DNA from 3 places in the Thermogemmatispora onikobensis genome. Region 3 is predicted to be linked to each of the others. Evidence: riboswitches for the same ligand, from Rfam matches in the RefSeq annotation. Region 3 holds a riboswitch; each other region holds the start of a gene.
What was found. A riboswitch is a leader RNA that binds a small molecule or an ion and turns the genes downstream of it on or off. The one in region 3 is predicted to bind thiamine pyrophosphate.
Positions count from the first base shown of each region.

Region 1 (9,815 bases), on a different contig from region 3:
CATGACCGCATATTCTTCGTGCGCCAGACTCGGCAAGGCTCGCCGATGGTAGCGCGCAATGCAGGCAATTTCGTGCCGCTCCTCATCGCTAAAGTCAGGGAGTGGGGTCTCCTTGATGAGACGGAAGGAGTGCTTGTGATGACGCCGCTCTTCAACGAGCATCCCTGTGTTGTGTAAGAGGGCTGCCCGCTCTAGCAGGCGCTGCGCTTTGTCATCAAGTCCATGCAACGGTTCTGTGGCTACAAAGAGCTGCAAGGAGAGACGCGCCACATGACGGGCATGGGGCCAGTCTTCGACTTGCAATCCCCCGCTGAGCTGCAACTCTTCGGGTGTGGGCTGAGGGAGTTGCCACCACTCTAATTGATCTTCTATGGAATGCATGCGGTATACCCACCTTTATACGCCACGCTCTTCAAGCGACCATGCTTTGTAGCATAGTTTTAACCTGGCGTTTACTTTCCCTTTACCTGTTCTTATTGTACACCAGATTGACGAAGACTGCTGTACAGAGAGGCACTAAATTGCGAAGGCAAGTGGGCGACGCTAGCTCCGTAAGAGGACTTGCAGCTCTTGTCGGAAGTGCCGAGCTTCAAGCTCCTGCCAATGTTGGCGAAAAGCAAGGAAATGTCTCTCACGCTCTTCCAGAAGACGCGGCAGGAGGTGGCACAGACTCCCCTGAATGGCGAGCGGCGGCTCCCCCAGAGCCGGCGGCAAAGATATAAGTTGAGCAGTCTCGTCAATGGCGTCTCCCTCAGCCCTGGTCAATACTCCTTTGAGTAAGGCAATAAGAACATCGTGATCGTGGAGCCTCCCCAGCTCTTCCTGCAACTGCTCCAGCTCTGCCAGCACCGCCTGACATTCTTCCGGTAAGACTTCCTGGAACAGTTCCAGGGTGTAGCGGAGCCGCTTGACGGCAATGCGCAGGTGATGCTGGCGCCGCGTGTCGTGCGGATCGTCCGCCGCCTGGCTCCAGCCATAGAGTTCCTCCAGACGCTGCAGGGCGATCAGACGGGCATTGTGGGCAGCGGGTGCGCAGGGATCAAGACCTTTGACAGGCTGGGCTTTGGCCATTCTTAGCACTCCTCTCCTGCAAAGCAGGCCAGCAGCTGCGCGCGTAGCGCTTCGCCGTCTAGCTCGCGTAGATGCTCCTCCAGGGCAGCGACCTGCTGACCGCGCTGCTCTTCCAGCACGGCCAGCAGCCAAAGGAGGGCAGGACGATCCTCGGCCTCAGCTTCTGTCAGCAGTGCGTGCAGGTTCAGGAGCAGGACGTCGCTGTCTCGTACGGCGCCAAGGAGGGCAGCGGTTTTTTTGAGGCGGCGATAGAGCTTCTTGAAGGCCACTGGTTCTAGATAGCCACGATAGGCGTCAAGAGCGGCCCGTAGACGCCGCGAAGCCACGCGCATCTTATGGACGGCTTCCTCATCTGCTTCCTTGAGGAGGAGACGGCGCCAGGAGAGCATCTTCTCCAGGCGCTCAGTAAGCAGGCGACGGCCATAGGCAAGGAAATCGTCGTGGGCAGCCTCTTCGGCTGTCTGACGCTGCTCGTGGCTCTTCCGATCCTGGCCGCCGACGGCTCCTTGATCCTCAACCCGGTAGAGCCAGGCTGGACCATAGCGCTCGTAGGCTAGCAATGCTCCCTCGCGAATGCCGTGGGGACTAATCAGTAGCTGATCCAGCCCCAGGCGCGCCAGCAAAGCTCGCAGGATCAGGGTGCCAGCAGGGAGAATACGGGCCCGCTTATAGGGCTGCCCATAGCGCTCGGCGATCTCGCTCGCCGAGAGGGCCGCCAGTAATCCCTCGCATTGAGCCAGATCTTCGGCGCTGAGGGAGCGCTGGTTAGCTGGCAGGCCAAAGGCGCGCTCAGCCAGTAACCAAAGAGAATTGGCGCTGCCACCGGTGGCAACCAGCACAGGCGGGTAGAAGGGGATGACCAGATCGCGCAGGGAATCTTGCAGAAAGGTGCGCGCGGTGGCCCGTTCTTGACGAGTCGGCGGATCAGATGATAGATAGCGATCGAGCAACCAGCCGGAGCCAATGGGCAGGGAGAGACGCCAGGTGATGCGCCCGTCGTGGGCAGTGACCAGCTCGGTACTTCCTCCGCCGAGATCAACGACCCCGAGGTCAAGAGGGGCCCGCCCTGCGTGATAGAGTTCATAGGTGGCCCCATAGAAAGTTAGCACAGCCTCGGCTTCACCACTGATAAGGGCTACGGGAAGCCCGACTTGCTGCTCAATCCGTCCGAGGAAGGCCGCCCGATTGCTGGCCCGGCGAATGGCCTCTGTGGCGATCAGAAGGATGGTCTCCGCCCCCAGACGCCGCGCCAGGGTCACGTACTGCGCAATGACCGCGAAGGCTAGTTCTGCCTTCTCTTCGGAGATCGCCCCGCTGACGTTGACGCTTTCTCCAAGACGGGTAAGGTCAAGCTCATCGGCAAGAATGTCCAGGTAATCAGGCCAGCAACGAGCAACTACGAGGTGTATCGTGTTGCTGCCGATATCGATGGCGGCCCGGATTGGCCGCGATTCTGCTCCCATAGGCAGTTGTCTCGCTCTTTCTCCAGGACCTGTCTTGTCTTCCAGCCCGGCCCCCTTGAGACAGCTCGCTTCGTCTGCTCCCTTCTGTTGGGCTGGCAGCTGGCAGGAATCAGGCCGCCTCTCAGGCAACCCGACAGTTGGCCGCTTTTGTCTCATTATAGCATGCTTGCCCGCAGGCCAGAGAAGAGGGCCGGGATAAGGCACTCAATCGGGAAATTTGCCTGGAAACCCCTTGACAGAAAACCCAAGTTGGAGTAATATAGCCTCACGGAACCGAAAGCCCCACCGCTCAGGCAGGTGGGCAACGGACCGCATGCGGCGTACAGGCCGAAGTGGTGAAACTGGTAGACACGCAACGTTCAGGGCGTTGTGCCTTACCACGGGCGTGTGGGTTCGAATCCCACCTTCGGCACCCTTCTTGAGCTGCCGTATGTGAAAGGGCCTGCTGAGGCTGTTCACATACGGCAGCTCCTTTTTTCCGTTGGCTGACCACTCCAGGCTTCTCCCACCGACAGCCTGGTCATTCCCCCCGAGCTAGCCACCACCCCCTCTCTCTTCTACCCAAGGCACCCGCTACCAGCATGTGGGGCAGGGAGGTCAGAACTCAACGTGTTTAGTGCAGCGCCTCAAGATAGCTTGTGACAAGAGCCTGGAGGTCACCCTCCGCCCCCTCATCAAGCCATCGTTCCAGCGCAACTCGCAGGGCAGCCACATGGGTGGCCACTAACAAGCGAAGCCTGCCACACTCATATGCTTCCCCCGCGCGCTCCTGAAGAAGGTCATAAAAGGCCATCTCAGCCTCTAAGAGGGCATAGAGGTAAAAGGCGGCCACCGATGGAACCTGGCGGGCAATCTGATAGCGCAGCAGGAAACTGCGGCGCTGGTGCTGGTAGAGCTGGGCAATGTAGAGCAAGACAGCTCTCAGCGCGGTGCGCACTGCCTCGTTCTCAGACTGGACCCTCGGCAGCGGCAGAGTACGCAGATGCTCTAGCCCGGCCCGCATGACAGCCCGCGTTGGCCCCAGTAAGACTTCTTCCTTGGATGGAAAGTAGCGGAAGAAGGTACGCGGCGAGATCATGACTGCTTCAGCAATATCCTGAATGGAGGTCTGCTCGTAACCGCGCTGTAGGAAGAGCTTGAGCGCGGCTTGTTCAATGGCTTCCTGAAGAAGACGCTTCTTGCGCTCGCGTAGGCCAGACCGGACGGCCTGGTCCTGTTGTGAGATGGCCGTGTCGCTCATTCCCCTTTGTCTTTCATTGACTTTTGTCAGTTAGTGACATTATAATGCGAACAAGCGGCGTTGACAACCAGCCCACACGTGCACTGACGCCGCAGCCCTGGCCGTCAAGCGCCGCCTGGATCTGGCAACGAGCAAGGATGGCTCAGCGTTTCTCTTCCAGTTCCCAATTTCTGATGTCTCCAGCCTAGCAGAGAAGGAGTAAGCAAGAGATGATGCGCTTCGAGCAACAGGTCGCCGTGGTGACAGGAGCCGCGTCAGGCATCGGTCGCGCACTGGTGCAGCGCCTGACTAGCGAAGGAGCGGCGGTGGTCGCCGTCGATATTGTCGAGGAGCCGTTGCAGGCACTGGTAGCGGAATTGCAAGGGCAGGGGGCAAAGCTCTGCGCCTGCCCCGCCGATGTGGCCTCGGAGAGTGGCGTTGAGGCCATGCTGACGACTGCTACTTCGACCTACGGGCGGCTCGATATCCTGTGCAATAATGCGGGTATCATGGATCTGATGACGCCCGCCGCTGAGGTTCCCTTAGAGTTGTGGGAGCGCGTGCTCGCAGTGAACCTCTACGGTCCCTTCCTGGCTTGCCGCCGGGCCATTCCGATTTTTCTAGAGCAGGGTAGCGGCACGATTGTCAATACGGCCTCCGAGGCTGGCCTGCGCGGCGGCGCCGCCGGCACCCCGTACACGGTCTCCAAGCATGGTCTGATCGGCCTGACTCGCAGCATTGCTTTCCACTATGGCGAGCGTGGCATTCGCTGCAACGCCGTTTGTCCGGGAGCGGTGGCGACAGCTATCGGTATGGGGTCGGGCGTCCCGAGTCAGTCTGGTCTGGAGCGCGTTGGGACCTTCATCCGCGCCAGCGCTCCCTCACGGGTAGCCTCGCCCGACGAGATCGCCGCAGCTATTGCTTTCCTCGCTTCCAAAGAAGCAAGCTATATTAATGGGGCCATCCTGCCCGTTGACGGAGGCTGGCTAGCAGCTTGAGCTATTCCTGCTTGAGGAGCGGTCGGAGCCCGGCAGCTCTCTAGCTCCGGCGGCTCCCTTCCTCTTTGCTCTCTCCCCTCCTGCTCCTGGGTAGTGTCAGGCGAAGGGCATTATCCGCACGGTTGATAGATAGATGCTTACCCTCTTCCCCAGGCTGATCGTATTGGCTCATCTGTCGCCTTTAGCAGCCAGAGAAGGGCGCTGCCGGCCATCAAGCGTGGCTCACCAACAGGATGCATATGGTATGATTCTTTCAGTAGACGACTGAGCGCTTCTCATTGGACCTGGGGGAGCTCGGGCAACCGGGCTGAGAGGGCCCCTGTCAGCGGGGCCGACCCCTCGAACCTGACCCGGGTAATACCGGCGGAGGGAAGGGTCCGTCTGGCCGCCCAACCCGCTGCCGGTTCCCCTTCAGGTCAGTCCCAGACAATGACCGGAGGTGGAACAGTGCCAACTCAGCTTGAGCAGGCCCGTCAGGGCCAGATTACCGAGGCAATGGCCTATGTGGCCCAAGCCGAAGGTCTCCCCGTTGAAGCAATCCGCGAGAAGGTCGCTGCCGGCCTGGCAGTTATTCCAGCCAACCCCAATCATCGCACCCTCTCTCACTTTACCGCTATCGGCCAGGGCCTCCTGGTAAAAGTCAACGCCAACCTTGGTACCTCCTACGACTATGTCAATCTAGCAGAGGAGTGCCAAAAGCTCGCACTGGCCCAGCAGGCTGGCGCCGATGCCGTCATGGATCTCTCGACCGGTGGCGACATTCCCGCCATTCGTCAGACGCTGTTGGGGTCCTGTATTGTTCCCCTGGGCACCGTTCCGATCTACGAAGCCGAGTTTCGGGCGGTGCGCGAGAAGGGTTCTTTTCTCAAGATGAGCGCCGATGAGCTGTTTGAGACGATTGAACAGCATGGCAAGGCTGGCGTCGATTTTATTACTGTGCACTGTGGGGTGACGCGTCAGAATCTGGAGCATTACCGGCAGGCGGAGCGCGTGACAGGGATTGTTTCGCGCGGCGGGGGCCTGCTGGCGGCCTGGATGCTGGAGAACGGAGCCGAGAATCCGCTCTACGAGCATTTCGATTGGCTGCTGGAGATCGCTCGCCAGTATGATATGACGTTGAGCCTGGGAGATGGCCTTCGGCCTGGATCGCTTGCCGATGATCTTGACGGCGCCCAGGTGGGCGAGTTGATTATCCTGGGAGAGTTAGTCGAACGAGCGCGGCGCGCAGGCGTACAGGTGATGGTTGAAGGTCCGGGCCATGTGCCCCTCAGCGAAGTGCAGGCCAATGTCCAGCTGCAGAAGAAGCTCTGTCGTGGTGCTCCTTTCTACATTCTGGGCATGTTGCCCGTTGATACCGCTGCCGGCTTCGACCATATCGCCGGAGCGATCGGTGGGGCGCTGGCAGGCATGCATGGGGCCGATATGCTCTGCTATCTGACGCCGGCTGAGCATCTGGGTCTGCCTAATCCGCGCCAGGTCTATGAGGGAGTGGTAGCTTTTAAGATCGCCGCCCACGCCGCTGATGTAGCTCGTGGCCATCCCCAGGCCCTGGCTCGCAACCGTCAGATGTCGGAGGCTCGCTATCGTCTCGACTGGGATACCCAATTTCAATTGGCGCTCTATCCTGAAGAGGCACGGCGCATCTTCGCTGAGCGCGCTTCCAAGACGCGGGCCTGCTCAATGTGTGGGCCATTCTGCCCGATGAATCTTGTTGAGCATGTGCTGCGTCGACAGCAACGGGACGGTAGCCCGCATCCACAGGCGGCGGAGCAGCTGGTCCGCTGAGGGGTTACATCTGAGCCGCTGCGGTCCCAATCGGAGGCAGATCCTGTTGTCGTCCTGCCGCGCTTGAAACTCCATGGGAGCGGCTCAAGAGAAGCAAGAGAAGCAAGATAACATCGCTTCCTTGAGTCGCTCCCGTTTAGAGTTTAATCTGTCCAGGTCCAGTCGCGTATTTCAGGCATATCCTCCAGGTGCTCACGGATATAGCGATGATGTTCACGCAGCCGCTCCTCGCATTCGCGCACGAGTGGCGCTGTGAGATGGCGCAGGCGTGGCGTGTGCTCCATCGCTAGCAGGCAGAGATGGTAGCGGCTGACTTCGTTGAGGACGACCATATCAAAGGGTGTGGTCGTGGTTCCCTGCTCGTTGTAGCCGCGGACGTGGAAGCGGGCCGGATTGGGGCGCCCGTGTACGAGCTGATGGACAGCGCGCTGATAGCCGTGAAAGGCGAAGATGACAGGCTTCGCCTCAGTAAAGTGGGCGACGAAGGTTGCATGGTCGAGGCCGTGCGGGTGCAGCTCGGGAGGATAGAGTGTCATCAGATCGACGACATTGACGACACGTACTTTGAGCTGCGGGAGCTGGCGGCGGAGCCACCAGGCGGCGGCCACGGTCTCCATTGTCATGACGTCTCCGGCGCAGGCAAGCACGACATCCGGTTCGTTATCATCCTCGTTGCCTGCCCAGGGCCAGATCGAGAGGCCACGCCGGCAGTGCTCAATGGCTTCAGCCATGCTGAGATACTGCAGATGCGGCTGCTTGTCGACCACGATCAGGTTGATGTAGTCACGGCTGCGCAGGCAGTGGTCAGCCACCGAGAGCAGGCAGTTGGCGTCAGGCGGCAGGTAGATGCGGGCGATGCTCCCCCGGCGCGAGAGCAGGGTATCGATGAGGCCCGGCCCCTGATGGGAGAAGCCGTTATGATCGTTGCGCCAGCAGGTGGAGGTGAGCAACAGGTTGAGCGAGGCAATCGGTGCGCGCCAGGAGAGGGATCGGGAACCTTCGAGCCACTTTGAGTATTGGATGATCATAGAGTCGGCGATCATCGCAAAAGCCTCATAGGTGGCGAACAGACCATGCCTGCCGGTCAGGAGGTACCCCTCTAACCAGCCTTCGCAGAGATGCTCGCTGAGCACCTCCATGACGCGCCCATCCGGCGAGAGGTGGTCATCGATAGGCAGGATGCGTTCCAAAAAGGTCCGGTTCTGGACGGCAAAGACGTCGCCGAGACGGTTGGAGTTGGTCTCATCAGGGCAGAAGTAGCGAAAGTTGGCCTGCTCCGCGTTCTCCTTGAAAATGTCGCGGAGAAAGACCCCAAGCGGACGAGTGTTGCTATAGTAGCTGGTAGCCGGTTTGGAGACTTCGAGCGCGTAGGAACGGAAATCGGGCAAGCGCAGGTCAACGAGCAGTTTTCCACCATTAGCGTGAGGATTGGCGCCCATGCGGCGCTCGCCCTGCGGGGCCAGAGCCGCTAATTCGGGGCGGAGGCGTCCGCCTTCGTCAAACAGCTCTTCGGGGTGATAGCTGCGTAACCAGTCCTCCAGCAGCTTGAGGTGAGCCGGTTTCGTCCTGACCTCCTCCAGGGGAACCTGATGCGCGCGGAAGGTCCCTTCAACGGGGATACCATCGACTTCCTTGGGGCCGGTCCAGCCTTTGGGCGTACGAAGGACAATCAGCGGCCAACGCGGTACGCCACTGAAACCCTGGGTCCGGGCCTGCTGCTGGTAGCTGCGGATCTCGTGATAGCAGTGATCAAGGGTTTCGGCCAGGGCCCGATGCACAGTGAGCGGGTCGTCTCCTTCGACAAAGTAGACGTGGTAACCGTGTCCCGAGAAGAGCTGTTCGATCCGCTCGTCGCTGGTGCGACCCAGAACCGTCGGACCGGAGATCTTGTACTCGTTGAGGTGCAGAATAGGAAGCACGGCTCCGTCACGGATGGGATTGAGAAATTTGATGCTTTTCCAGGACCCTTCGAGGGGACCAGTTTCGGCTTCGCCATCGCCGACAACGGCAGCTACAATCAGATCGGGATTGTCGAAGGCAGCGCCGAAGGCATGGGCCAGCACATAGCCTAACTCGCCCCCTTCGTGGATGGAGCCAGGAATGGGAACGCCGACGTGACTGGGCACGCCGCCAGGAGTAGAGAACTGGCGAAAGAGGCGACGCAGCCCTTGCTCGTCCTGGCTTACTTCCGGGTAGATCTCTGAATAGGTCCCTTCAAGGTAGACGTTGGCGATCACCGCCGGACCACCATGTCCGGGTCCTGCCAGAAAGATCATATCGACGTCATAGTCTTTGATCAGGCGATTGAGATGGACGTAGATGAGATTCAAGCCTGGCGAGGTGCCCCAATGCCCCAACAACCGGGGCTTGATGTGCTCGGGCCGCAGTGGCTCCTTGAGCAAGGGATTTTCCTGGAGGTAGATCTGCCCTACAGTCAGATAGTTGGCGGCACACCAGTACTTATGCATCAGTTCTAGCTGCTGCTGGCTGAGTGTACGCGCCCCGGCAGCGGTCGACATGCTTCCCTCCTCTGTTCAGTGACAAACAAGGCAAGAATACCCACTTGACATTCATTCGTTATTCTGGCAGCTTTTGCGGCGATCCTCGCTCGAGGTCACAGCCGTGGTCATCCTCGGGGAACAGCCAGTGAGCCGCGCCCGCTTTCTTTCTGAGCATAGCAAGAGCCTCTCACAGCGCACTCACAGCAATCCTGCTCCTTCTCACAAGAATGGCACAGGGCCACACAAGAAGCAGAGGCACAATAGTAACAGTTATCTCCGTTCTGTCACAGGTACGACTGGGCCACGCAAAAGGTGTCGCTGCGGTCCATGCGCTAGACCGTGTTCTGTCCCCAGAGCGAGAGAGCCAGGCGGTTAAGCAGGAAGAGCGCCATCAGCATGCTAGCGAGCAGGTAGCATTGTCGATGCCACAGAGCCAGAGCAGCCAGGCCGAAGAGAGCCAGCTCGACCAGCAGCCGCCAGGGATCAACCAAACGGTGACGCGCCTTGGGGGCCACGAGTAGGCCCCAGACAAGCATTGCGAATAGGGGCAGGGCCAGCCCCAGGAGGAAGCTGAGTGGGAGCGCCAGACTGGTGGAGCTGGCTCCCCAGTAGCTCAACGTCAGGATCATGGCCACTTCCAGCAGGAAGCGCAGAGCACGGTTACATTCTTTGAGAATGACAACAATCATGACGATGGTAATAGTTTCCCGCCCCTGGCCTGGTGCACCAGGCCAGAGAAAAGGGGGATCAGGCAAAGTGCAGCGTGGTGCCAACGCTG
Region 1 is NZ_BDGT01000008.1:82,285-92,099, forward strand. Features, by position in the region: gene BGC09_RS05685 (HD domain-containing protein) at 1-381, opposite strand, end outside; gene BGC09_RS23375 (CHAD domain-containing protein) at 544-1,071, opposite strand; gene BGC09_RS05695 (Ppx/GppA phosphatase family protein) at 1,074-2,534, opposite strand; tRNA gene BGC09_RS05700 (tRNA-Leu) at 2,861-2,946, shown strand; gene BGC09_RS05705 (TetR family transcriptional regulator) at 3,148-3,774, opposite strand; gene BGC09_RS05710 (SDR family NAD(P)-dependent oxidoreductase) at 3,984-4,751, shown strand; TPP riboswitch at 5,028-5,141, shown strand; gene thiC (phosphomethylpyrimidine synthase ThiC) at 5,199-6,536, shown strand; gene BGC09_RS05720 (phosphoketolase family protein) at 6,680-9,055, opposite strand; gene BGC09_RS05725 (YrdB family protein) at 9,370-9,726, opposite strand; gene BGC09_RS05730 (MBL fold metallo-hydrolase) at 9,785-9,815, opposite strand, start outside.
Region 1: another riboswitch for thiamine pyrophosphate. It lies ahead of thiC (phosphomethylpyrimidine synthase ThiC); the one in region 3 lies ahead of BGC09_RS04850 (ABC transporter ATP-binding protein).

Region 2 (9,815 bases), on a different contig from region 3:
CCCTGGCACGCAGCGGCCCCGTGCAAGGTTCAGCGCTGTTCTGATACATGAAGCAAATCCTCCCCTGCTGTCTTTCTCAAAGATGCTTCTCTCTCTCCGAGCTCGTTTCCGCCGCGGCTGGCGCTACCTTGGCGTTAGCGCTGGCCGCCCAGTGAGGCGAGCGATTGTGAGCGCTGTTCGCTCTCGGCTCATCATCAAGACAAGAGCAACTCATTCGGAGCCTCAGTCGAGGTTGTGAACCAGACGGCGCAAGCGGCTGATCCCTCGACGAATATCGTCGTTGACCGTCCTCCGAGGACGGCCTGTCTGGGCAGAGATCTCGCGCGCTGACTGGCCCGAGAAATGTAACATCACTGCCGTCTGCTCATAGCGGGGCAAAGCCTCAAGACTGAGAGCGAGCAGACGCGCCTGATCACGCCGCTCTACCAGTGCCTCCGGCTGCTGTTCAGCGTCATCGGCCAGATCATCGATCTCGGAGCGCAACTCACCGTCGGTTGTTGCGTAATATTGGATCTGACCCGTACGCCGGCGCTTCTGCTCCTCTGCCCGATATTGAGCCAGGACGCGCCGTGCGATCTTAAAGAGCCAGGCGCGAGGATGGTAAAGGGGCAGGGCACGCTGACGTAAACTCTGGTAGGCGCGGGCGTAGGTCTCGTCCACGCAATCGTCGATCGCTGAGGAGTCGTGCAGCTGCCGCCGGAAAAAGCGCTCCAGGGCGGGGCGCAGGCTGACTAGCTCCGTTTCAATCCCTTGAGAAAGATCGTCCTGCTCCATTGGGTACCGAACTCCTCATCTACGACTTGACAGACCTCAAAGAATGGAGGAACGTAAGAAAACAGTAGAACGCCCCCTACAACCACTTCAGGAAGAAGCTCCCGTCCGCGCTCGTTACCACGCATCCCTGTCATGGCGGTCTCGCTGGCTCCTCCACACTCTGGCGCAGATAGCAAGCGAGCAGAGCCAGTCAGCGGCGCCCGCAGGCCAGTCCTCTGCCGATCCGGGACCCGCTGAGTGATCTGTTCAGGAGCGTTATCAACAATCTTGTACATTATTCGCTCCTTGTTTGAAAAGTTATGATCCCTCTATTAAGCCCTTGCCACCCCTGAGCGGCGTGATACAGACATCAGCCAAGATGTCTGATACGCCTCTACTCTCTCGTGTGCTTCGCTGATGCCGAACTGGCGAGGAGCGCCGCCGGCATAGCCCAGATGGGTGGGGAGATAGGGAGGGGTCTCTGTGGGAAGGGCAATAGCGCTGGCTGGTACGTGAGCAAGCCAGGCTGGCGTGGGGGCCTCAGCCTTGCGCTCGCGCTGAGCTGGGCTGGCGGCGACGGGCGTCCTCCAGCACCTCGTGTAGGCGCTGAGCGAAGCTCAGCGAAGTATTCACCAGATAGATGCGCTCGGCGGTGAAGTAAAAGCCACCTGAACCGTGCGGAGGGGCAGACCCTAGCCGCTGCAGGGCGTGCGCGTACTGACTGAGACGCTGTTTGGGAAGCGGGTTTTCAATATCGACGAGGAAGATGGCCGCGAAGGGGCGGAGCAGGCGTGCTCGTGCCACAAAGCGCACGAAGTGGTCCTCCTCGATCGCTTTGCTCCGCGACTTGCATTCGATCAGCACGGGACCCTCATCGGGAAAGGCCAGGACATCCAGATCGCCCGGGATGGCTGGGGAGGCCAGGCTCACGCCGTGACGCACCGGCACGAGGCGCTCGTAGTGTCCCACACAGTAGAGTCGCAGCCACTCGGCGACCAGCCACTCTAGTGTATGGCCCAGATCGTAAAGGCGCTCCAAGGCAGGACCCGCTTTGACAGCGGCCCCCTCTCGGAGCAGCAGCTCCTGGTCGATGAGCATCTGCAGAAGGCGATCATTGGGCAGCTCACCAGGACTGGCTGCGAGGAGATCGCCATAGAGACAAGGAAGCCGCTCCAGCAGCCGGCGCAAGGCGTGACGAGCAGAGGTAGCCAGCAAGCAGCGGTACAGGGCGCGCTCACTGTACTGGCTGCCATTGGGACAACGCAGCCAGGGCTGCCGAAGCACCAGGGGATCAGTATAGGGCCGGCGTACCTGCTGCAATTGCCAGCCGCGCCTGACCAGCTCCTGGTCAAAGCTGTCTCCCAGGATGAAGGCTTCCCGGTCTTCGTAGGGTACCGGAACCGGAGTGCTGGCCATTGGACTGCTCCCTCCATCTATCACGTGCCACCAGGTGACACTTCCTTCAGTAAGGAGATGCCTACCCAGATCCCACCCCATGCGGGTAGTTTCGCAAGCGCTCCTTCATGAGGATAGTCTCCTGACTGGCGTACCAGTCAGGCAGCGGGCTGGTCTGATCCTCTCTGATGCGGTTCAGCTCCTGGCGCGTGGCGGGAAGATGCCGACGAGCAGAAAGATGCCGAAGATCAATGCAAGCAGGCTACCAGTGAGGCCGACAACAACGGCTCGTCCCCCGGCGGCGAACCAGAGCACGAGCGGGAGCACAATGGCGACGAGGATCAGGACGAGGCCAGCAGCCAGGCGTCCGGTGAATGCCTGTTTCACGAAAGCCTCCCTTCAAGAACATGCGCGAGACATCCTGCTGCGCGTCAGGCGTATCAGCGAGTGATCGCGCGAGCACAGCCCGTCGAACGTGAGAAGATCAGCAAACACAACTGTTTCTATGATAGCAGAAAGCGTGAGAGCAGAGCAATGTGAGCGACAGCTCACCACCTGCCCCTCGCCAGAGGAAGAAAGATCGACCAGGAGCCTGGTGCGCTGCGCTGGGCGTCCCAGGGAGCAAGCCAGCGCTGTCCTGGCTACCGCTGCAAGGCCCTGGCCCTGAACGGAGTGGGGGCCAGAGCGATCGCGGCGGCCAGTGCGCAGGACAGCGCTATCGGGCGAGCCAGATGAGGAGAGGGGCCTTGAGCGGATCGGTTCGGTGCCCTTTCTCTCTTCCTCTCTACTTACCATCGCAGGGAGGGAGAGAGGAAGGCTTGCCTGACCTCAAGACGCTGTGGAAGAGAGGCCAGGCCGCCGACGGCCTGCTGCCAGCCTCGGGCAAAGGCAGCCTGAGCTAGGTAGTGGTGCAATTGACGCCATTCAGTCTGAACCCTGTGGGCGGGGTATTGCTGCCGTTCCAGGTCCCGTTAAAGCCGGGCGAGGCGCCGAGCGTGGTGCCTGCCGGGATTGTGGCATTGTATGAGAGATTGGTCACCGTGACTGTACTGCCGCTCTGACTGAAGGAGCCGTTCCAGCCCTGAGTGATCGTCTGCCCGTTGGGGAAGGTGAATTGAAGCTGCCAGCCGTTGATCGGGGTCGGCCCCGTATTGGTAATCTGGATCAGGGCACTGAAGCCCCCAGGCCACTGCGAGTTGACCACATAATGGATCGCGCAGCTGGTGCCCGCTCCCGGAGTTGGGGAAGGCGTTGGCGTTGGAGTGGGGGCCGCGGTCGCTGTTGGTGTTGCGGTAGGTGAAGGAGTAGGCGAGGGTCCCGCCGTTGGAGAAGGTGCGGGCGTAGGCGTCGCTGAGGAGCTGCCAGCGATCACGTAGGTCACCAGCTGGCGGGCGGCAATCGTGGCACTGAAACTATTATTCTGCACGGTCAACGGCGCCTGAGCCTCTGTATTATGGCTGGCGTCGGTCACATAGGGCACGGCGCTTGCGTTGGTGGGCAGGGTGAGGCCCTGCAGCGAAAGCGTCACCGGTACCGCGCTATAGGAGGTATTGAGGGCCACGATGGCCAGCGTCCCATTGGCGTTGAGGAAAGCCGTCACCTCCAGTGTAGTATCGCTGCTGGTGGCGCCGATGCGCGTCGCTCCGGGGCGCACAAAGCGACTATAGTTGGCGAAGCTCCAGAGGCGCTTGGCTGGCGTCACGGTACCATTGACCACATTGATCAGATAGCCATTGTCGCTGGCATTGAAGTTGACGCCCCACCAATAGAAGAAGGCGTTCAGGTTGGCGGCGGTCAGACCGGTGTAGATCTGCTGGGCCCAGTAGAAGCCGGAGCCATCGCCGCCGTCGTCCCAGCTATAGTCTGCCGCATCGAACTTGGCCCATTCCGTTTGCCAGACATGGCGGCTGCCCAATCCTGTGATCGGCGTTGTGGGAGGCGCGGTATAGCCGTGGCTGGAGAAGAGGTCGAGGTAGCTATTGGCCGTTGGATTGGCGAGGATGCCGTTGGCGTAGCTTTGGGCGCTGTCCCAGCCCTCGCCGTCGCAGCAGACGACCTGTGGCGTTACTCCCGCCGCGCGCAGCGTTGGCCCCAGGATGGCCACAAAGTCGGCGGTCTGGGTCGGATTCATGACCATGCTCGAATAGTAGGTCGAGAGATTTGGCTCGTTGAAGGCGCCGATCTGGGTGAGGCGGATGCCATCGCTGAGGTAGTCGCGGTAGTACTGCAGCAAGTAGTTGGCGTAAGCCTGGCGCCAGTCGCCGCTACTGCAGCTCGCGCCCGGTGAGCCGCAGAGGGCGCCGCCGTTGGTCTCATTGCCGTTGGTCTTCATGAAGCCGGGGGCGCTCCAGGCGTCGCCGTAGAACTGCGTGACGCCGTAGCTCTGGGCCTGCTTAGAGAGCCAGACCTGGCCCCAGCTATCGTGGTCCCAGACGTAGGTCGGCGTGGCGTTTGGACTCCCGGGGCTATTGGGTTCGATAGTGTGGGCCTGGTCCGAGGGCAGCAAGTTGCGCAGGATCGAGAAGCCGGCTCCGCTGCTGGTGCTGAAGAGCAGATCCAGAATTTGACGTTGGGTGCTGCTGGGTGACTGCTCCAGCTCCTGAGCGGGGCCAAAGGCCCCGGAGAAGCCGAAGCCATCGATCGTCTGATAGCGCGTCGCCCCATTCACGGTAATGGCACTGGCGGCGTAGGCTGTGTGTGTCGAGAGAGAGCGCGCGGCGCTGACGGCGAGGCTCGTCAGCAGTAGGACGCTTACGAGGAGCCTGCCGGCTCTCCTTGCCGGCTGGTTGCTAGACATCGCTTTTCCTCCTTGAACAGCCAAAGCAACGACTGCCTGTGTGGTCCGCTCTCTCGCGGGCCACGTTGAGTGAGGTGGCCTCGTTTCTCCTGGAGGGAGGAACGGGCACCACACTCACTTTCCTGTGTTCCCTGCTTGAAAATTTTCAGTCTCATTTCCCCTGCTGAAAATTTTCAGCAAACTATGGGCTATCTTGGATGTGAGTGACTACTTAAGATGAAAGACACTCAATGAGAGATATAGCTTTCCGTGCTCAACGCTGTCAAGGGAGCAGCTAGACAGGAAGAGAGCACTTAGCCGACAGGGCATAGGCAGTGAGGTAGGGTACGCCAGGCGGGCAGCGGGTGCATGCTAGGAGAGTTGGGCCATTTGTTCCGCGAAATCCGATGAAAGTTGACTTTTCACGTAGATCGGCTACACTTCTAGCTGTAGCAGGGAAGCCGCAAGCAGGGCAGGGAAAGCCCATTGCTCCCTGAGCCGCCTGCCAGTGGCCTTCTCTTCTTCCTGCCTGGCTTCCTTCCTCTCTCTCTCTCTCTTCCTGAGGCTAGACCAGGCGGCGGCGTCCCCAGATCAGGACATGCAGCTGCGGCAGGACGCGCACATTGTATTGATCCCAGAAGGGGTCGCGCACGCGCTCGGCCAGCCAGGCCAATGCGGTGGGGTAATCGGGCAAGGCGGCATTGCCCTCCGGTTGCAGAATAATGGGCAGATGACGCTCCTTGAAGAGCGGATGAGCTTCCAGCAAGGCGCGCAGGGCCTGCTCGTCGTAGTCGTCGCGCACCACAAATTTCCACTGCTGCTGTTCTGGGAGCAGGCTATGTAAAAACTGCTCGATGACAGGATGGCGCAGGTAGTTGGCCCCGCTGCCGGCGCTGGGCAGCTTGGGCGAGAGGCTCCACAGGTCGATCAGCGGCACGGCCAGAGCAGGGAAAATGGTGGCGTTCGTCTCGACGGTCAGGTGGTGGCCCTGGGTTTTCAGCAGGGTAACGAGCTGGAGCAGCTCCTTCTGGAGCGTTGGCTCGCCGCCGGTGAGGACCACATGGCGGGCGCCGAGGGCGTTCACCCGCTCGGCGACGGTCTCGGGAGGGAGCGTTTCCCAGCTCCCGCCTTCGCGCACGCTCCACGAGTACTTAGTATCGCACCACGAGCAGCGCAGGTTGCAGGCGAAGAAGCGCACAAACGTTGTCGGCACGCCCATCAGGCTGCCCTCGCCCTGGATCGAGCGATAAATCTCCATCACCAACATCGTCAGAAACCCGTCTCTTCTCTTGATTGACCTCGTCTCTATCTTGCTAGCTCTCGGCTTGTCTTGCTGGCCGGCTCCCTGAGTGCTTCCCATTCCCGGCGCTCGACGTTCTCGGGAGAGGGAGGAGAGAGGAGCCGCCCGCGGTGGCTGAGGGTCCTTCTGGCTAGATTTTCTCTGGTCTGTCAAGCGTGCCTGGAACGGGGGGACGGGACCTTCGATTCCCGAAAGCCCGTCCCAGCGGCCTCCATCTCTCCCCAACGCTAACCCTTGTAGCTCTGGCTGGATAGATTGCGGAATAGGAGCCGTTAGCTGGCGGCTGCCATCTCTGCAGCGCTGGCGGCGGGCCGCTGGCGCAGGCGGGGCAGGTTCAGCAGGAGGTAGAGGAGGCCGCTGACGACGGCCCCGATGATGCCGCTCAGGTCCATGCCGCCTAACAGGTGGGCTAATGGCCCCTGCCACGGCTGACTCAGCCAGGGTAAGGTCGCCGAGCCGATGAAGGGGATGGTAATGGCGAAGCCCACTAGCCAGGAGAGAACGGCTCGCCAGGCCACGCCGCCGCGATACCAGTAGCGTCCGGCCCGCCCGCGCGTCAGCTCTGCAGCGGCATAGCGTCCCCGGCGCAGCACGAAGAAGTCGATGAGGAGCACGGCGGCCCAGGCCGGCACCCACAGGTAGGTCAGGAGCAGGAAGTCGATGTAGACGTTGAGGAAGCGGTTGACCAGCTCGCTGTAGGTCTGGGCCTCGCTGAAGCTGAAGCGGGAGAAAAAGCCGATCCAGCCGACGCCCACCGCTCCGACGAGGCCGCAGAGGAAGGCCGACCACCAGCGCCGGAGCGGGATGTCCATCGCCAGGGCCACCAGGCCGGCGGTGTAGACGTCGAAGTAGTTGGCCCAGATTTCGCCCAGAACCACGAAGAGCAGGAAGGGGACCAGCAGCCAGGGAGGCGCGGCGCCGGTGATGACGCTCAGCAGATCAGGATTGGCCGGGTTGATGGTGGCCAGGGCGACGCCAAGGATGCCCAACAGGGCCGTTGGCAGGCCGATCCCCAGCCCTGCCCACCAGGCGATGCTGCCGGCGCGCGTGCGCGTGGGCAGGTAGCGCGAGTAGTCGGAGGCGAAGGGAATCCAGGAAGCAATGAGGGCGTAGATGAAGCCGCCACCGGTGACAATGGCGGCCAGCCGCGCCGGCCCGTGAACTGTGGTCGGCAGGCTCCAGTTGATGCGCGGGAAGAGGACAATGAAGAGCAGGAGGCAGAAGGCCATGAAGACGATGGCGCCGTACTTTTCGAAGACGTGGACGGTCTGATGTCCGTAGACGGCGACGATGACGGAGGCGATGAGGACGAGGGCGATGGCGATGAGGGCGGTCTGCGGCGTTCTGGGGAGGCCGACCAGACTGGCGAGCTGCACCAGGGCCCAGCCGCCGATGACGCAGTCGACGGCGAACCAGCCGACGGCCATCAGCCAGGTCAGGAAGGCACCAAGATAGGCGCCGCGGTGCCCAAAGACGGCGCGCGCGAAGACCATTTGCGGAGTACCGGTGCGGGCGCCGGTGGCGCTGGTCAGACCGTGCAGGGCGGCGGCCAGGGCGCAGCCGATGACGATGGCAATGGCGCTGTCAAGCAGGCCAAGCTGTCCCTGGCTCAGACCCAGCACGAGCGGGGCCCCGATGGCCAGGGCCCCGGTCAGGAGCGATAGGTAATTGGCCATTGCTCCAGTCCAGACAAGTGCCAGCTCGCGCGCGCTGCCATGCCGATCAGCTTCGGGAATCGGCTCCATGCCGTGGCGCTCGACTTTGAGGAAATCATCTGCTTCTACTCCCCGTACTTGCAGGATGCCGCTGCCTGATTCCTGTGGCTCCATTGCTGGCTCCATAATTGGCTTGCTCCTTTCTTTGACAGCTTGCGCTCTGTGGGGTGCGTCAAGCCGCTGGCTGGACTAACTACAGCCTGGATGGTTCACCAAGGGGCAGGCACTGGAGTGGCAGAGGTACCGGTCTGTCCCAAGGGCGACAGAGGGGCTGCGGCTGCTCTGTTTGCGTTGGTGGGGGAGCTGGCTGATCGATCGGGCGTTGATGCCAAGGAACGAGGGTGCTGGCTCGTGCCTGTCTCTCCGCCAGCACCTCGGGATCGTTAGGCTGCTCGCTTTGGGGGCTGCCCCAGCCTGCGGGGCAGGCAATAGGATCAAGCACGCTCCCTGCGCTGGCATTACCCAGATCAGGTTCTGGCGGTCGGTGACGGTACGGCCTGCTCGCAACGCGGCGCAGTGCAACCCACGGCGACAGGTCTGGTCACCCTCTCAGCCCGGCTCTCCCGAGCTCCCGTGACTGCCTGTTTCTCCTTTATCTGCAACGGTGTTGCCTGCTACCTGTATAGCAGATCGTGGCAGCCATGTCAAGCAAGCAAGAGTCGCGTCTCTTGGCACTCTCTGGCAAAGCGGGACCCGGCTGGCTGGCTCGCCCGCGGCCTGTGGCAGATGCTATACTGACTGCAGATGATGGACAATCTGGCATGGCAGTACGCCGGTGGCTGCGGTCGGTCGGCTCAGGCTACCGCGCCTGCGAGCGCCAAGGAGGCATGAGGTCGTGACCCACGTGAAGATCACCATGATGGGCGCCGGGAGCGCCGTCTTTGCCCGTCAACTGATGACCGATGTGCTGTTCTGCGAGGGGCTGGATGAGGGGACCTTTGCCCTGGTTGATGTGGATGCGCGGCGGCTGGAGCTGGCCCACCGTATCGCCGAGAAGCTGATCGAGCGCAGCGGCAAGCGCTGGCGTGTCGAAGCCTCGACGGAGCGGCGCAAGGTGATGGCAGGCAGCGATTTCTTGATCAATACGATCGAGGTGGCCGGGCTAGACTATGTGCGCCAGGACTACGAGATTCCTTTGAAATATGGGATCGATCAGTGTATCGGCGATACGATTGGTCCTGGAGGGATCTTCAAGGCGCTGCGTACGGGACCGGCCTGGCTGGCGATCCTGCGCGATGCCGAGGAGCTGTGTCCGCGAGCCTGGGTGCTGAACTATACGAATCCGATGTCGGCACTGACGCTGGCGGCTCTGCGGGGGACGCGCCTGCGCACGGTGGGGCTGTGCCATAGTGTGCAGTGGACCTCGCGCCAGTTGGCGCATTATCTGGAGGTGCCTTACGAAGAGCTGGAATGGCGCTGCGCTGGGATCAACCATCTGGCCTGGTTTACTGAGCTGCGCTGGCGGGGCGAGGATCTGTATCCGCGTCTGCGCGAGCGCGCGCGGCGCCCCGAGGTCTACGAGCTGGACCCGGTGCGCTTTGAGACGATGCTCCATTTTGGGGCCTTTGTGACGGAGAGCAGCGGGCATTTTTCGGAGTATGTGCCGTACTTCCGTAAGCGCCCGGAGCTGATCGCGCGCTATTGTCGGGCCGGCTATCTGGGCGAGTCGGGCTTTTATGCCCGTAACTGGCCGACCTGGCGCCGCGAGGGCGAGCATGCCATTGAGGAGATGCTGACGGGCGAGCGTGATATTCCCTGGGAGCGCAGCCTTGAGTATGGTTCCCAGATCATCGAGGCCATCGTGACGGGCAGGCCAACGGTGATTTATGGCAATGTGCGCAACGTGGGACTGATTGAGAATCTGCCGGATGGCTGT
Region 2 is NZ_BDGT01000039.1:1,505-11,319, reverse strand. Features, by position in the region: gene BGC09_RS16185 (HEAT repeat domain-containing protein) at 1-49, opposite strand, end outside; gene BGC09_RS16180 (RNA polymerase sigma factor) at 223-774, opposite strand; gene BGC09_RS22605 (hypothetical protein) at 732-1,049, opposite strand; gene BGC09_RS16175 (hypothetical protein) at 1,294-2,169, opposite strand; gene BGC09_RS16170 (hypothetical protein) at 2,344-2,535, opposite strand; gene BGC09_RS16165 (cellulose binding domain-containing protein) at 3,047-4,945, opposite strand; gene BGC09_RS16160 (7-carboxy-7-deazaguanine synthase QueE) at 5,490-6,191, opposite strand; gene BGC09_RS16155 (purine-cytosine permease family protein) at 6,497-8,065, opposite strand; TPP riboswitch at 8,367-8,524, opposite strand; gene melA (alpha-galactosidase) at 8,775-9,815, shown strand, end outside.
Region 2: another riboswitch for thiamine pyrophosphate. It lies ahead of BGC09_RS16155 (purine-cytosine permease family protein); the one in region 3 lies ahead of BGC09_RS04850 (ABC transporter ATP-binding protein).

Region 3 (9,815 bases):
GAGACGCTTCCCTTTTTGCTCCTGCTGAGCGCCCGCGGCCTGGTGGCGCTGGCCCAGAGCGAGCAGGCCATCATCCAGAGCGTGGGACAGGTGTTGCGGGTCCGTTCAGCCAGCCGGGCCGCTCAATCCCAGCAGGAGAGAGCTGCATCCGAGCCGACGACGACGAGGCAAAAGCCCACCGTTGGGCCATTCGTGGTCGGTCTGCCTGGACAATGCAGCCTGCTGACGGCCCTGCTCTTCACTGCTCTGCTGGCCTGCAACCTCGTGTACTATACTCCGCGACAGATCGGCCTCTATCACAACTACAGCGGGCTGCCAGCCGGAACGCAGATCGATCTGCAGGCCATCTACCAGCCCCCAGTACATCACGCCATTGTCGTCACCAGCGACCTGGCACTCTACGACTTCGTCCTCTTTCCCCTCAACGCTCCCCTCTTACAGCAGGGAGACATCATTTATGCCCGGGCCAGCGAGCCGGAGGAGTTCGCGCGCCTGCGCCGCGCCTTCCCGGGGCGTCCCCTCTACTTTTTGGAGATCGGCCCCAATGGCCAGGTCAACTACCTACCTCTGTCTTGAGCTGGAAGCAGGCTAGAGCGAGAGGCGCTGAAAGACCCGCTCCGGAATCAGGCGAATGATCAGCATCACCAGGCGCCAGTAGCCGGGCAAATAGGCCACCGGACGGCCCTGCTGCATGGCGCGGTAGACGCCGCGCCCAACGCGGCGCGCGCTAGAGAAGAGCAGCCCCTTGCGCAAGTGAGCCGTCATCGGCGTATCGACCAGTCCCGGCTTAATGGTCACAACGGCCACGCCGTGCCTGGCCAGGCGAGCGCGCAGGCCCTGCAAGAAGATCGAGACCGCCCCCTTGGCAGCGCCATAGACATAGTTGCTGGGGCGCCCGCGATCGCCTGCCACCGAAGAGAGCACCGCAATGCAGCCGCGCCCGCGCTGCTCAAAATAATTCGCGACCAGCGTTAGCAGGGCGATCACGCTGAGGGCATTGGTCTGGAACTCGCGCAGCGTCTCCTCAACGCTCAGCTCGCACTTGCGCTGATCGCCAAGCGTACCGTGGGCAATGAGCAGGCCATCCAGCCAGCCGAAGGCCGCCACGGCGGCGTCGAACATCTCCTGATGGCGCGCCACATCGTTAACATCCAGAACGAAGGTTTCGACCCGCTGAGCCCCACGCACCTGCAGATCGGCGGCTACCGTCTCCAGTTTTGCCGGGTTGCGCCCAACCAGAAACAACTCGGCGCCCCGGGCCGCCATGCACTTCGCCGCCTCGTAGGCGATGGCCGAGGTCGCTCCAACAATCACAACTTTCTGCAACACCATAGTCAAACCTCTACCGTGGCAGACTGCTCCCGCGAAGGAACAAGGGCCATCCGTCTCCAGAAACTGGATGAGAACTTTGGATCAACCGAGCGCATAAACTCCTCCCAGCGCGGGAAGAAGCGCTTGAAATCCTCGCCGTGCATACGCGCATCTTTGGCCGGGTACAGCGCCCCGCCGCTCTCGCGTACCAGGGCATCCAGCTCATCAAAGAGGCGCAGCGTCTTCGGCCCCTGGTTGGCAAAATCCAGAGCCAGGGTCAGGCCCGGACGCGGGAAGGAGAGCAGACCAGGCGAGCGCACGTCTCCAAACTTCTTCAGGACCGCCAGGAAGGAACCCTGACCAGAACGGCTGATGCGCTGCAGAATCTCCTTCATGACATCGTAGCCCTGATCGTAAGGCACGACACACTGATACTGGAAGAAGCCGCGCGGTCCATACATGCGGTTCCAGTCATGGATAGAGTCGAGAGGATAAAAGAAGGGTTCATAGGGGACGACTTTAAAGACACGCTTCTGCAGCTGTGAGTGATCATAGAGCGTATTGAAGGCTTTCAGTGTCAGCGTATTCAAGGTAAAGGACGGTAGATCAACGGGCACAGCCAGCGGTAGCTTACGCGGCAATGGCTTGTGAGCATATTCGGGCGACTGATTATTATTGCCGCGCATGAAGATCCCCCGTCCGAGCTTACTGCCACTCGCCAGGCAATCGACCCAGGCCACTGTATACTCATACTGCTCGTCGGATTCGGCACACAGCTCCATAAACTCTTCGAGCGAATCGTAGCGGATACGCTCCATATCAATATAGGGATTGTGAATGCGCTTCAGGCGAAACTCGGCCCAGAGGATCAGGCCCGTCAGGCCGAGGCCGCCAATGGTCGCCTCAAACAGCTCACGATTCTCAGTCGGCGAGCAGATCAGGCGCTCGCCATTCGAGCGCAGCAACTCGAAGCGCGTAACGTGGCAGCCGAAGGTTCCCGCCTTGTGATGGTTCTTACCGTGAATATCGTTGGCGATGGCGCCACCCACCGATACAAATTTCGTGCCTGGGGAGACCGGGAGGAACCAGCCCCGAGGCACAACCAGGTCCAGAATCTCGGCCAGCGAGACCCCGGCCTCGCAGCGTAACAGCCCCTGTTCCTCATCAAAGGCCAGAAAACGCCGCAGGTGACTGACCGCCAGCACTGTTCCATTTTCGTTGAGGCAGCTATCGCCATAGCTGCGGCCATAGCCGTAGGCCAGCAGCGGGCCGGGCAGGGTCCGCAGATCGGGCAGTTGATCACGCCAGTAGATCGGTATGACGCGCGCTGGCTTGACGCGCGGATAGCGCCCCCATGATTGCGGTATCGCTTGCGTGGAAAGCATCGCTTGTTTCCCCCACGTGGCGAAGTGAAGACTTCCACCTGTAGAACGGACAACGCTCCAAGAGAGCTACACATTGGCTTGTTGGCAAGCTGGCAGGCTGACAGCAAGAGGTCGCTCACTCACTGCACTGATGGGGTAGCCAGGGAGAAGCAGCTGCGGACAGCCAGAAGCCTTCCAGCCAACCAGGGCCATTGTACGTCATTATTCGCCGCTTTGCACGTCTCTGCCCCTTTCTGGCCCTCGTTTGCTATGTCGACGAGATGGTACAATGCTCTCCAGTCAAGAGCTGTCCGCCCGCCGTCCTGAACGGACCAGGACGGGCGGCGACAACAATTGGCAGAAAGGAGTCGACATGCAGAGATGCAGGCGGTAATCTTCGCCGGTGGAACGCTGCACCCGAGCGTTCTGGTTGAGGAGGTCCTGCGCCAGGCAGACCTGGTTCTGGCGGCAGATGGTGGGGCCGAGAGCGCTCTTCGCCTGGGCCGGCTGCCAGCTGTCGTACTGGGCGACCTGGATTCGCTCGCGCCTGCCCTGGCGGCTCAAATTGAGGCCGCTGGCTGCCGTTTTGTGCAAACGCCTGTCGAGAAGAACGAGACCGATAGCGAGCTGGCGCTCCAATATGCCATTGAGCAGGGAGCAACGGCTGTGACCATTCTGGGAGCCTGGGGTGGGGCCCGCTGCGACCACGCCCTGGCTAACGTGCTGCTGCTGGCAGCTTATGATCAAGTGACGGTGCGCCTCGTCGACGGGCCATCCATCTGCTGGCTGCTGCGCGGTCCCGGCGTCACGCAGGTCCGTGGTCAGACCGGCGACCTGGTCTCGCTGCTGCCGCTGGCGGGCGATGCGCAGGGCGTCTCTACCCAGGGACTGTACTACCCGCTGCACGGGGAGAGGCTCGTCTTTGGCCGGCCCCGTGGCGTCAGCAATCAGCTGATCCAGCCGGAGGCCAGCATCTCCCTGGTCAGCGGCCAGCTATTGATCATCCACACGCGCAGCGACCTCCTCTGATCCGCTCCAGGCCACTGTCGGCAGCAGCTCGCTCGTCCTCTCGCCCGGTCATTTCCAGCTCCTGCGTGGATTAGCTGCTGCTGCTGCTGCTCACACTCCAGACACGCACGCTCTTCCCGCCCGTGGAAGCGAGCAGCCCGCCATTCAGCGACCAATCCACTGCCGCCACACTCCCGTCCTGCTCTTCATAGGTGTAGAGTGGACTGTAAGCGGTTGTACTGGCCAGCCAGATGGTAGCCTGATTGCCGCTGCCAACCAGCAGCAGGCGACTATCTGGCGACCAGGCCAGAGCGGTGCAGGGGGACGATGAGACGACCTGGCCGCCCAGAAAGGCGCTGCCCTGTAGACTGATCAAGACAACCTGGCCGTCGGCTCCGGCACCTGCCAGCTGCGAGCCATCGGGCGACCAGGCCAGTGCTAGCAGGGCCACAGGTTGCCCGCTCACAGCGTCGAGTACCCTCTGACGCGCGCTCAGCGCCGCATTACGGGTCTCCCACAGCAACACGTTGCCTTGCTCATCGGCAGAGGCCAGGATGGTAGTCGCCGGTGACCAGCTCAGAGCGCTGATCGGAGCACGGCTCTCGTCCAGGAGCAGCAAGCTGCGCGCGCCAGTGCTGGCATCCCAGACCTGCACGCTGCCGTCGACTCCTCCCGAGGCGAACAAACCTATTGTGCTCCCCTTGACCGCTCGCACAGCTCCCCGATGGCCCCGATACACAAGCAGGCGCCGCTGTTGAGCCACATCCCAGACCTGGACTGTGCCATCCTCGCTGCTCGAAGCCAGCACGCTGGTGCCAGGGAGCCAGGCGAGGGAGGTAATGGCCGCGCGATGATCATCATAGCGCAGCAGCAGCTCGCCAGAGAGCGGCTCCCAGATGTGAACCGCATGCGCCAGGTCACCAGAAGCCAGATACTGCCCGTCGCTGGAGAAGGCCAGGGCGCGAACTGGGGCTTGATGGCCGCGGTAGCTCAGGGCCAGGCTCACGCTCACACGCGGGAGTGAGAGCAGATTGGCTGCCGGCGTGCGAGCGAAGACGGTCGGCGTCTGGAGGTTGGCCGAGGCCGGGATCAGGGGCAGGTCCAGCTCGCGCGCTCCAAAGATGCCCACCACGGCCCCCAGAACGAAAGGTCCAGCAATGAGCAGCAGACGACGCGGTAGCGCTGGGGCCGAAGGAGCAGCGGCGGCAGACGGTCCAGCAGATGAAGGCTGGGCCCCTGGCTGCCTGCGCTTTCCCGGGGCTGGAGATGGTTGCTGGCTTTGCCCGCGGCTGCTGGCTCGTCGGGTGCGTGGAAGACGGTGGCGGATCGACTCAAGCTGGCGGCGCACTTCTGCCGCGCTGGCTGGCCGTTTCTGGGGGGAAATCTCTACCATATGCGCCACCAGCTCATCGAGCTCAGGAGGGAGGGCCGGATCAAAGGAGCGCAGTGGGACAAAGTGCAAAGGGGCCTCTGAGGGATCAACGCCTGTGAGCATCTGGTGGAGCGTGGCCCCCAGCCCGTAGATATCGGCCTGGGGCGTGCTCTGCGCCCTGCCATACTGCTCAGGGGCCGCATAGCCAGGTGAACCCAGGGCGAGCGTATCGCGGCTCTGGCCTGGCTTGAAACGGCGCGCAATGCCAAAGTCAATCAGGCAGACCCGTCCGGCGACACTATCGAGCATGATATTGGCCGGCTTCAGGTCGCGGAAAATAATAGGCACCGGGCGCGAATGCAAGTATTCAAGGACCGTGCAGAGCTGAACGGCAATCTCCAGGGCCTCATCGAGAGGAAGGCGACCACCCTGACTGCGCTGCAGACGCTCCTCCAGCGTCTCACCCTGGATGAATTCCATGACCAGATAGCAGCAATCCTGCTCGGTAAAATACTCGTAGACCTCCGGCAGGCTGGGATGGCGCAAGGTCGCCAGCAGCGAGGCCTCGCTGTAGAAGGAGGCGATCGTCTCAGCAGCCACTCGTGGCTCTAGGTGGAAGGCCACGATCTCTTTGATAGCCACACGGCGCTCACCTTCGTGCAGGTCGCTGGCCTCATAGACCGCCCCAGAGCCACCACGTCCCAAGATACGCAGAATGTGATAGCGCTCGCGCAAAACCATCCCGGGCCAGAGCGGCACGAGCGAACGGCTGTCTACCGGTTGCGCTTCCACATCAGACTCGATCTTGATAATGATCGGCGCTCCCTGGGTCGACGAAGGGTCGGCAGTAGCTGCAGGATCAGCAGCAGGCGAGAGAGAGGCTTGACAGTACTGGCAGACCTGGGTTTCCAAACTGTTGGCGGCCCCACATGTCGGGCAAAAGGTGTAGCGGTCGGATGTTTGCATAACGGTGGTTCTTCGCACCAAGGCTAGAGCAGCTTATCGAGCAGATAGATCCAGCATGGCAGGATATCCATCTATTTGATGAAACGAAGAGAGTGCGCCGAGGTATCGGCCTCCGCCTGCCTTGCCTGCTCAGCCGCTCTGTCTGGCTGGTTGAGGAGAGCAGCACTCCCGTCCAGCCTCCGCCCAAAAGCCCAACGGCCAACGGAGGAGTCGACCGGGCATGCTCTTCCGTTGGCCGCCACCTATCCTGCTCGGGCCAGGCCAGTAGCGCCAGGCGCTCAATTACTGAGACTGAGGCAGGAAGGCATTCGTATAGAGCGAGTCGAAATTGAGCGAGCGCACGACCTGACCGGCACTATTCTTAATCTGGCCCGTATCCAGGATGAACTGAGGATACCCATGCCAGGGGGCGGAGTCCTGCCAGCCCCACTGGCGAGCTGGGTCAGCGTAGCGCGGACTCAAGAACTCCTGGCTGGCGTAGACCAGGCCGGGATCAGGAAAGGTGCCCTTGGGAGCCATATTGAGCAGCATCTGCGCCGCCTCACGCGGATGCTGGCGCGCATACTCATAGCCTCGCGCCGTCGCCGCCATGAAGCGACGCAGTACATCCGGCTCCTCCTTGATCTGGCCTGGCCCCGTAATCAAGGTGGGGGTATAGTAATCGGCAATGCCATAGCTGGTCACCGGGAAGACATTCAGCTGCACCCCCTGGCGCTGAGCCTGGATGACTTCCCAACCTTCAAAGACCCAGACAAAGTCGACACGCCCCGTCTCCAGCGCCTGCATACTATCGACATCCAGTGTCACACTGCGAAACACCCCTTTGCCACCGTCGTGCTTGATAATGGCGCTCACCACCGCCGTCTCGTAAGGCGCGCCGAAAGCTGCATAGACCTTGCCATCGAGATCGCGCGGACGCTTCAGGCCGGACTTGGCCAGCGTCACCAGCGCTGAAGTATTATGCTGGATAATAGCAGCGATCGAGACCACCGGCTGGCCGAGGGCTGCATCGGTGACCACGCCCTCGGTCGAGCTAATGCCCACATCGGCCTTGCCAGTACTGACCAGCACGTCGGGCGAGACATTCGAAGAATACGGCAGAATCTCCAACCTGATCCCTTCCTGGGCATACCATCCCTGGGCCAGGGCCACATAAATACCCGTGTGATTGGTATTAGGCGTCCAGTCGAGGGCCAGCTTGACCGTCGTCAGGGGCCGGGCTGTGCCGGTACCGGTGGGGCTGGTGCTGGTTCCAGAGCCGGCTCCATGCTGCTGCCAGAGGAAAGCCCCCACGACCACCACAATGACCAGCAGCGGGATCACAATGCTTACTGTCAAGCGCGTTCTGTTGCTCATAGGCGAGGCATCCTTTCAAGTCAAGCAAAGGCTAAAGCGCGGCGTTTCAGCGCTGCGTGCGTGCCTGGGTAAAATACCAGGGAAGGGCCAGACGCTCACAGAGGGCCACCAGGCCAAAGAGCAGGATGGTCAAGACGACAGTAATCAGGACCGCCGCCAACACATTGGCCATCGCAAAGGAGTTGGCCGAGGTCTCCATATAGAGGCCCAGGCCCTTCTCGGCACCGACGTACTCGCCGACAATGGCCCCCGTAACGCTGTAGGTGACGGCAATGCGCAAGCCGGAGAAGAAGGCCGGTAAGGCCCCTGGCAGACGCACCAACCAGAGGATCTGCCAGCGCGAGGCGTGCATGCTCCGCAGGACCTTGATCAGCTCCGGCTCGACGCTCAGCAGCCCATCGGCACAGGCCACGGCAATAGGAAAAAAGCAGTAGAGAATCACCAGCAAGACCTTGGGCAGCAGGCCGTAGCCGAACCAGACCAGCAGCAACGGCGCCAGCGCCACCATTGGGATGGTCTGCGAGGTCAGTAGCAGCGGGTAAAGCGCGCGCCGTACCCAGGGAGAGAGGTCGAGCAGCACGGCAATAAGCAGACCCAGGACTACCGAGATAGCCAGGCCGATCAGGGTCTCGACCAGCGTCTGTAAGGTGTGCTCGTAGAGGAGGTCCCAATTGGTCACTAGCGCCTGCAGCATAGCCGTGGGAGCTGGCAGAATGAACGGACTCACCCGGGCAAGGCGCACATAGCTCTCCCAGAGTACGAGGAGCAGCGTGGCGAGCATAATGGCCGGTCCATAGCTGGCCAGCCTGCGCAGAGTAGTGGAGGCACTGCCGTTCATGCCGTCTGCTCCTTTAGCAGCAAGCTGATCAATTCTTGTTCGAGACTGGCCGCCGCGGGCGTGGCTAGCTGCTCTGGGCGCCGCGGGCGCGGCAGCTCCACCTCGACGACGCGCAGCACACGGGCCGGGCGAGCACTGAAGATGTAGATGCGGTCCGAGAGCAGGATGGCCTCCCGAACATCATGGGTAATAAAGAGAATGCTGGCCTGGAGACTCTGCCAGAGTTCCTGCAGCCACATCTGTAAAGAGAGGCGCGTCAGGGCATCGAGAGCGCCAAAAGGCTCGTCTAACAGGAGAAAAGAGGGATGAAAAAGCACGGTGCGCAGTAGAGCCACGCGCTGGCTCATTCCGCCGGAGAGCGAGGCCGGGTAGTGATTGGCGAACTCGCTCAGACCAAAGCGCTTGAGCAGCTCGCGGGCCTGTTCCCGCGCCAGCTGGCGCGGGACCCGGCGAATGTCCAGGCCCAACATGACATTCTCTTCGACGGTTCGCCAGGGCAAGAGCAGCGGCTGCTGCGGCATGTAGCCCGTCTTGCCGGCGCGCTCGCCATTCACTGCGCCGTCAAGCATAATGGTGCCGCCGGTCGGTTCCTCGACTCCGGCAATGATATTAAACAGGGTACTTTTGCCGCAGCCGCTGGGGCCAACAATGGTCACAAACTCGCCCACGTTCACCGTCAGATCGATGCCAGCCAGTGCCTCTACGCTCTGTCTCCCGGCGCGGTAGCAGTGCGTGACTCCCGTCAGCTGCAATTTGGGCGAAGGCATTGCTGTTGCTCCACGATCGGTCACTAACAAGGCTAAGTCTGCGCGCCTGGTAGCCGCGCAGAACAGAGTGGCGCGCTGAAAGGGGACCGAAACAGCCACTCTCAGGAGAGGAACCCAAAGCAAAGGTATGAAGCGCAAAGTAGAGCAGAACGAGCCTCATTGCAATGGCTCGCGCCTTGCCCTCCGGCTCAGTTCGGAGTTGGCAGCGAGCAGTCTATGCAGCGGGGGAAGAGGCCGCCACGCGCCACCAACCTAGCTGCAGCACCGCGCAGCAGGCACCGTGGTAGCTTTTGCACCTGTATCGACAATCGGCGGGCGCTCATGCATGGGCTTCTGGTGTGTGGCGATGAGGCAGAGATTGCTGCTCATACGCATCCCCCTCGCTGGGCTGGCTCGCTCAGGACCGGTGCACCTCTTGCGAGCGCCGAGGGCGAATGCGCTCGCCGCTTCCCTCCGCTGGTATTACCCAGATCAGGTTTTCAGGGTCGGCAAACCATCTGTCGATGGTCGCCCTCTCAGCCTGGAACGGCTCCCCTAGCAGCGCCATTAGATAGAATGACAGTACAGAACAGAAAATGCTGTGTTTGACGCTTCCTCAGATCAGGAAACTGCAGGAGCCGCGCCGCACGCCGGTTTGACCGCTCGCTCGCCAGCCCCTGCACCGCTATTATAGCCCATAAGCGCGACCGCTGTGAAGTGAGTGCGTTCCAGAGCAGAGAGGCAGAGCACCCTCGGAAGCAGAGCAGGCCGGCCTGGACCGGGTCCGTGCGCCCCCACCTCTACCAGGCAGCTTTTGCCAGACACTCACTCCGGCAGTGACGGACGTGTTAGAA
Region 3 is NZ_BDGT01000007.1:18,591-28,405, reverse strand. Features, by position in the region: gene BGC09_RS04885 (ArnT family glycosyltransferase) at 1-576, shown strand, start outside; gene BGC09_RS04880 (SDR family oxidoreductase) at 589-1,326, opposite strand; gene BGC09_RS04875 (FAD-binding oxidoreductase) at 1,335-2,696, opposite strand; gene BGC09_RS04870 (thiamine diphosphokinase) at 3,057-3,704, shown strand; gene BGC09_RS04865 (WD40 repeat domain-containing serine/threonine protein kinase) at 3,775-6,021, opposite strand; gene BGC09_RS04860 (ABC transporter substrate-binding protein) at 6,304-7,377, opposite strand; gene BGC09_RS04855 (ABC transporter permease) at 7,424-8,215, opposite strand; gene BGC09_RS04850 (ABC transporter ATP-binding protein) at 8,212-8,982, opposite strand; TPP riboswitch at 9,414-9,528, opposite strand.